Regions from separate parts of the Marinobacter sp. CH_CUG1437-1 genome, predicted to be linked through region 1. Evidence: predicted binding sites of a transcription regulator. Region 1 holds the regulator's gene; each other region holds the start of a gene.
The links. The regulator LexA, encoded in region 1, represses DNA repair genes until DNA is damaged. The targets are predictions, from matches to a motif close to CTGTNTNNNNANACAG.
Positions count from the first base shown of each region.

Region 2: recA (recombinase RecA) is a predicted target of LexA. The motif match lies at 1,289-1,304, and genes of this name have one in related genera.
Region 3: recN (DNA repair protein RecN) is a predicted target of LexA. The motif match lies at 828-843, and genes of this name have one in related genera.

Region 1 is NZ_JAYMEW010000003.1:671,931-674,197, forward strand. Features, by position in the region: gene WA411_RS11865 (amidoligase family protein) at 1-462, opposite strand, end outside; gene lexA (transcriptional repressor LexA) at 702-1,313, shown strand; gene WA411_RS11875 (cell division inhibitor SulA) at 1,356-1,847, shown strand; gene WA411_RS11880 (hypothetical protein) at 1,852-2,112, opposite strand; gene WA411_RS11885 (DUF6586 family protein) at 2,164-2,267, opposite strand, start outside.
Region 2 is NZ_JAYMEW010000006.1:163,154-165,420, reverse strand. Features, by position in the region: gene mutS (DNA mismatch repair protein MutS) at 1-655, opposite strand, end outside; gene pncC (nicotinamide-nucleotide amidase) at 737-1,237, shown strand; gene recA (recombinase RecA) at 1,404-2,267, shown strand, end outside.
Region 3 is NZ_JAYMEW010000001.1:1,178,496-1,180,762, forward strand. Features, by position in the region: gene recN (DNA repair protein RecN) at 1-769, opposite strand, end outside; gene grpE (nucleotide exchange factor GrpE) at 1,025-1,627, shown strand; gene dnaK (molecular chaperone DnaK) at 1,720-2,267, shown strand, end outside.

The DNA of each region.
Region 1 (2,267 bases):
CGGGTTCAACTGGAGGCCGAAGGCAAAATAGATGGCATCCCGGCTGCCCAGAGCGCCTGCTTTCCTGAGGTCTTCAACGAGAGATTCGATAGTCTCCAGGCTGGAGAAAGGCAGGGGTGGGCTGATGATTTCCAGGGGCACAACCCGTTCTGCGGCAGCATCAATCACATCCATCGCCTGGCCGCCCAGTTCCCGGATCGACTGAGGCAGGCGTTCATCGGCCAGATCAAGGTCCTTGATCGGGTCGGAATCCAGTTCCACCGTGAATTCGCCGAGTGCGGTCTCCAGCTTGGTCACGTAGCGTGACTGGAGCACCGGCGTCCCTTCAAGAAGGCTTGCTGCCAGGGTGACCAGTTCATCGTAGCCCAGACCAGACAATTCGATCTCGACACCCACGCGGCGTTCCCGGCCTTCGTTTGTCTCTAGGATATCAGGCATCCTGCAACTACTGGCTTGCGTCATGCTACTTCCTGACTTGCGAGGGCTTGAACACTAACCATATCACACCGCTGCTGATCTTCATGGTTAACCCAATGCAAGAAAATCACGGGCCTGACTTTACACTGGATAAAACACTGTATATAGTCAGTTTACTGTATAAAAAAACAGGGCGCCTGAAGCAGGCTATCCGGAGCAGGCTATCCGGAGCAGGCATTCCCGGACTGCGGATACTGGCACCGACCCCGATACAACGGAGTAGCTTGATGAAACTCACAGCAAGGCAGTCACAGGTACTGGATATCATACGCCGCTACGTCGATGAGACCGGCTATCCGCCAACTCGTGCTGAAATCGCAGCTGAACTGGGTTTTCGTTCGGCCAATGCTGCAGAGGAGCATCTTCGTGCGCTGGCTCGGAAGGGGGCCATTGAGATGGTGCCAGGGGCCAGCCGCGGTATCCGGCTGCCAGAGGCAGAGGAGGATCTTGGGCTGCCGGTGATCGGGCAGGTTGCCGCTGGTAGTCCGATCCTGGCCCAGGAGCACGTTGAGGATCACTGCACGCTCCAGCCCGAGTTCTTCTCGCCCTCGGCAGATTATCTACTGCGGGTCCGGGGCATGAGTATGAAAGATATCGGCATTCTTGATGGCGATTTGCTGGCAGTGCACAGCACCCAGGATGTTCACAACGGCCAGGTGGTCGTTGCCCGGGTCGGCGATGAGGTTACGGTAAAGCGTTTCCGCAAGGAAGGCTCGAAAGTCTACCTGATTGCCGAGAACGAAGAATTCGCACCCATTGAAGTAGACCTTACCGAGCAGGAATTGTTCATCGAAGGCCTGGGTGTGGGTGTTATCCGACGCTCTGATCTGCACTGATCAGTACGGATAACCTCTGATAGATTGGAAAACGGGTGAATTATGGAACAAATGAGCTTTAATCAGAATCTGGCTTACAATCCCAATGCTCTGTCCTGTTCAGTGCCGGCAACCGCCGCCCGCGAGCGACGCTCTGTCATTCGTGCCCGACGTTCTCCGGAATCCAACGAGACCAAGGTCTCTGGCAATGTGACGGAAATCATCTTGCCGGAAGGCCAGGTGGAAAACTTTCAGTTGCTGTTGCCCATGCTGACGCAGCTGAACCAGGAAAAGCGCTGGCTGGCCTGGATTGATCCGCCTCAGGCATTGGTCAGCAAGTGGCAGAAAATGCATGGGATCGTGGCTGGTGAGTTGTTAGTGCTTCGTTCAACGTCGGATTATTCCGCGCAGGAACTGGCCGAGCGAGCCCTCAGTGCAGGCACCTGCCATGCTGTGGTCATGTGGACCCGTAAACTGGGCCGCGCTGCCTTTGAGTCCCTGCAAAAAGCCTCTGCCGAAGGCAACAGCCATGGGGTCGTTCTCAGGCAGCGTTAATGACTCAGTGGAGAGTGTAGGAGGGCTGGGCGTCTGAAGCGTCCAGTTCGTCGTCTTCCCAGTCGATATCGTGGGCAACATTTCCGACCGCCTCGATACCTGCGGCGATCATTGCTTTAGCAACAGACATATCACGGTCTTCCATCATTTCCCGGGCTTCCTCCGAGAATGAGATCTTCACCAGTGGCGCACTGTCATCGTCAATGCGGCGCAGGGCGTAATCGCCGTTGGTCAGTTGCACAATTTCAAAAAACGATGGTGACATTCAGTAAACCTTCAAGTTAATCAGATCAGTGTAACCGGCAATTGGAGTGGTTCACCACTCGCTGTGCTGGTCTTCCAGATCGTCGGCAAAGTGTTTGACGGCATTCAGTGTTTTCAGCAAGGCCGCCGCGGAGCGATCCGGGCCGGTGTCGGCGG
Region 2 (2,267 bases), on a different contig from region 1:
GCAGTTGCTGGGTAATCACCCGGCGGGCCGTGTCGGATTCGAACAGCCAGGGGCCCTGACGGCGGATACCGGTGAAGCCCTCCAGTATTTCCTCGTAGGGAAAATCCTCGCTGATCAGAATTTCCGCCGGACGCAGGCGCTGGAGTTCGCCCTGCAGGGCTTCCAGGTTCTCCAGCTCTGATACCGCAAAGCGGCCGCTGGAGATGTCGAGCGAGGCAAAACCGAACTGTTCCCGGTGGTTATATATGGCGACCAGAAGGTTGTCACGGCGATCCTCAAGATAGGCGTCGTCACTCAGGGTCCCCGGTGTGACGATCCGAACCACCTGGCGCTCAACCGGTCCCTTGCTGGTGGCAGGGTCACCGATCTGCTCGCAGATGGCGATGGATTGACCTGCCCGAACCAGGCGGGCAATGTAACCCTCAGAAGAGTGATAGGGGATGCCGGCCATGGGGATCGGGTTGCCCCCGGACTGGCCCCGGGCCGTGAGGGTGATGTCCATTAGCTCGGCCGCTTTCTTGGCGTCTTCGTAAAACAGCTCGTAGAAATCCCCCATGCGGTAGAACACCAGTTCATTGGGGTGTTGGCCCTTGATCTTCAGGTATTGCTGCATCATCGGGGTGTGCTTGGAAAGATCGGTCTGAGCTGCTGACATGAACGGGTCCGGTAGCCTTGCTTTGGATGAAGGCGTGAATTGTAAGAAAATAACCGCCGCGATGAAATGAAGGAGGTCATTATGCTGGCCAGCGATCAGGAATTGGAAGACGCAGGCAATCGCCTCGGTGAGCGGTTGCTGCGCACCGGCCGTACAGTGGCTACGGCAGAAAGTTGTACCGGCGGCTGGGTTGCCAAAGTGCTGACCGACCGGGCGGGGTCTTCGGCCTATGTGCTCGGCGGTCTGGTAACCTACAGCAATGAGGCCAAGCAGGGGCTCCTGGGCGTGACCCGGAAGTCGCTGGATGAGCATGGTGCGGTCAGCGAGCCGGTAGTGCGGGAAATGGTGGCCGGCGCCCTGGTGGCAACAGATGCCGACGTTGCCGTGGCCATCAGTGGCGTTGCCGGGCCTGGCGGTGGCAGCGAGGATAAGCCTGTCGGTACCGTCTGGTTCGCCTGGGGCAGCAGTCCGGCCACCACCGTGGCGCTGGTAAAGCACTTCGAGGGCGACCGTGATCAGGTCCGCCGCCAGGCCGTTCTGTTTGCTCTTCAAGGGGTTAGCGATTTTGTGGGCGAACTCTGACGGCTTTCACATCCGGAGGGGTTGGTCTCCTCTCCGGGTTATGTTTTAATACTGTTCAAATATACAGGGAATTGACTGGTCAAGCTGTAGAGATTCCCGATCCACTATTTCGCCGCCGGCCTTAACTATGGGACCCGGCGGCCCAGGCGACAGAGGGTTTGCACTGATGGAAGACAACCGCAAGAAAGCATTGAGCGCAGCACTTGGGCAGATCGAGCGCCAGTTCGGCAAGGGCGCCGTGATGAAAATGGGTGACCAGCCCCGCGAAGCCATTCCTGCGGTCTCCACCGGTTCTCTGGGCCTGGACGTTGCCCTGGGTATTGGTGGCCTTCCTTATGGTCGAATCTGTGAGATCTACGGTCCGGAGAGTTCCGGTAAAACCACGCTCACCCTGCAGGTGATTGCCGAGGCACAGAAGGCGGGTAAAACCTGTGCGTTTGTCGACGCCGAACACGCCCTCGACCCGGTCTACGCCGAGAAGCTGGGCGTGAATGTGGACGATCTTCTGGTGTCCCAGCCGGATACCGGTGAACAGGCCTTGGAAATCGCCGACATGCTGGTGCGTTCCAATGCGGTTGACGTGATCATCGTTGACTCCGTGGCGGCCCTGACACCGAAAGCGGAAATTGAGGGTGAAATGGGCGACAGCCACGTTGGCCTGCAGGCGCGACTGATGTCCCAGGCGCTGCGGAAACTGACGGGTAACGTCAAGCATGCCAACTGCCTGATGATCTTCATCAACCAGATCCGTATGAAAATCGGCGTCATGTTCGGCAGCCCGGAAACCACCACCGGTGGTAACGCCCTGAAATTCTATTCCTCTGTGCGCCTGGATATCCGCCGTATCGGTTCCGTTAAAGACGGCGACGAGGTGGTGGGTAACGAGACCCGCGTGAAAGTGGTCAAGAACAAGGTGTCCCCGCCGTTCAAACAGGCCGAGTTCCAGATCATGTACGGCAAGGGCATTTACCACATGGCGGAAGTCCTGGATATGGGGGTCAAGGAAGGCTTTGTGGATAAATCCGGCGCC
Region 3 (2,267 bases), on a different contig from region 1:
CGGGAAGCTGTTCCAGTTGTTGCAGTGCCTGGCGAACCAGGTCGGCTGCGCTGGTCTCATCTTCGGTGCACAGCAGCGCAGCCTGGTGGCTGCTGTGCAGAACCGCGTCGGCCTGGCTCAGTTGCGCCTGCTCTTGTTCCAGTTGTTCCTGTTCGCCGTCTTCCAGAGCCAGGCGGTCCAGTTCTTCCACCTGGTAACGCAGCAGTTGCAGCTTGGCCTCCGCTTCGTCGGCGTTCTGCCGACGCTCGGTCAGCCGTTGGCGGATCTGGTTCCAGGTTTTCCAGGCCTCGCGGGTGTCGGCGGCCAGGGCTTCAACGCCGGCAAACTCGTCCACCAGTTTGCGGTGGGTGTCCTTGCGTAACAGCGACTGATGTTGATGCTGGCTGTGAATGTCCATCAACAGCCCGCCAAGTTCCTTCAAATGGTTCAGTGGGCAGGGCTGGCCATTGATGTAGGCCCGGGAGCGGCCATCCTTGCTGATCACCCGGCGCAGGATGCAGTCGTTGTCGTCATCCAGTTCGTGCTGGGCGAGCCAGTCTCCCGCTTCGGGAATGCCGGACACGTCGAAGGTGGCGGTAATATCAGCGCGCTTGGCGCCATGGCGGACTGCTCCGGCATCTGCGCGCCCGCCCATGGCCAGGCCCAGGGCGTCCAGTACGATAGATTTGCCAGCGCCGGTCTCGCCGGTGAGCGCCGTCATGCCCTTGTTGAAGTGGAGTTCCACCCGTTCGGCGATGGCGTAATTGGAAACCGTAAGTTGAGTCAGCATGCAGATAACCTCCGCGTTTTTCCTGAGACCGGCAAAACACTGTGGATGTATACAGTTGCTGTGAATATATACAGGGTTTTTGTTGTTTGCAAATCGGCGGATGGGATTTTCTTCAGGAATGCAGGCATTGGTGGTTGAAACCTGAAGAGCGGGCCCCATATCCGTTCGCAACGACATTTTCCGGCTCGCTGCGGCCGGAGCCCATGTTTAACCGGCCACTGATAGTGGGCCGCATTCGAACAAGCAGGAGTAGCCATGAGCACTGACGAGAACCGGAACGAGCACGAGGAACTGAACGAAGCCCTCGAGGCTGCCAAAGAGGAAGCCCAATCAGCCGAAGGCGAGGCTGGAGAAAACGGCGAAGTCTCCGAAGTGGAAGCGCTCAAGGCTCAGGTTCAGGAGTTTCAGGAGCAGATGCTGCGCTCCCAGGCGGAGATGCAGAACGTTCGGCGTCGCGCCGAAATTGATGTGGAGAAAGCTCACAAGTTTGCCCTTGAAAAGTTCGTCAAGGAGTTGCTGCCGGTTGCGGACAGTCTTGAGAAGGCGGTCGAGAGCACTGAAGGGCACGAGGAATCGGGCGAGTTGGTTGCGTCCATCCGTGAAGGTGTGGAAATGACACTGAATCTGTTCATGTCCAGTCTGAAGAAGTTCAACGTTGAGCAGCTTAACCCTGTGGGCGAACCGTTCGATCCCCAGCAGCACGAAGCCATGTCCATGGTGCCCGCGCCTGATGCAGAGCCAAACAGTGTGGTTGCCGTGGTTCAGAAAGGCTATCTGCTGAATGGTCGGGTTGTGCGGCCGGCCATGGTGATGGTCGCCAAGGCGGAAGACGCACCAAAAATTGATGAGCAGGCTTGAAAAGCCGATTAAAGCGCCAATATAGCCAGTAAATAGCGAAAGCGGAGGCTAATCCCCTCCGGGAAAGCATTCAGAAGAATTGGAGTGACTCAATGAGCAAAATTATCGGTATCGATCTGGGAACGACCAACTCCTGTGTTGCCATCATGGATGGCGATAAGGTGAAGGTAATTGAAAACGCCGAGGGTGATCGCACCACCCCGTCCATCATCGCCTACACCGATGATGGTGAAACCCTGGTGGGCCAGTCAGCCAAGCGTCAGGCGGTAACCAACCCGAACAATACCCTGTACGCCATCAAGCGTCTGATCGGTCGTCGTTTCGAGGACGATGTTGTTCAGAAAGACATCAAGATGGTGCCTTATAAAATTACCAAGGCGGACAACGGTGACGCCTGGGTAGAAGTGAAAGGCGAAAAGATGGCGCCGCCGCAGGTGTCTGCAGAAGTTCTCAAGAAAATGAAGAAGACTGCAGAAGACTACCTGGGTGAGAAAGTGACCGAAGCGGTTATCACCGTTCCGGCCTACTTCAACGATAGCCAGCGTCAGGCCACCAAGGATGCAGGCAAGATCGCCGGTCTGGAAGTAAAGCGGATCATCAACGAGCCGACCGCGGCTGCCCTGGCCTATGGCCTGGACAA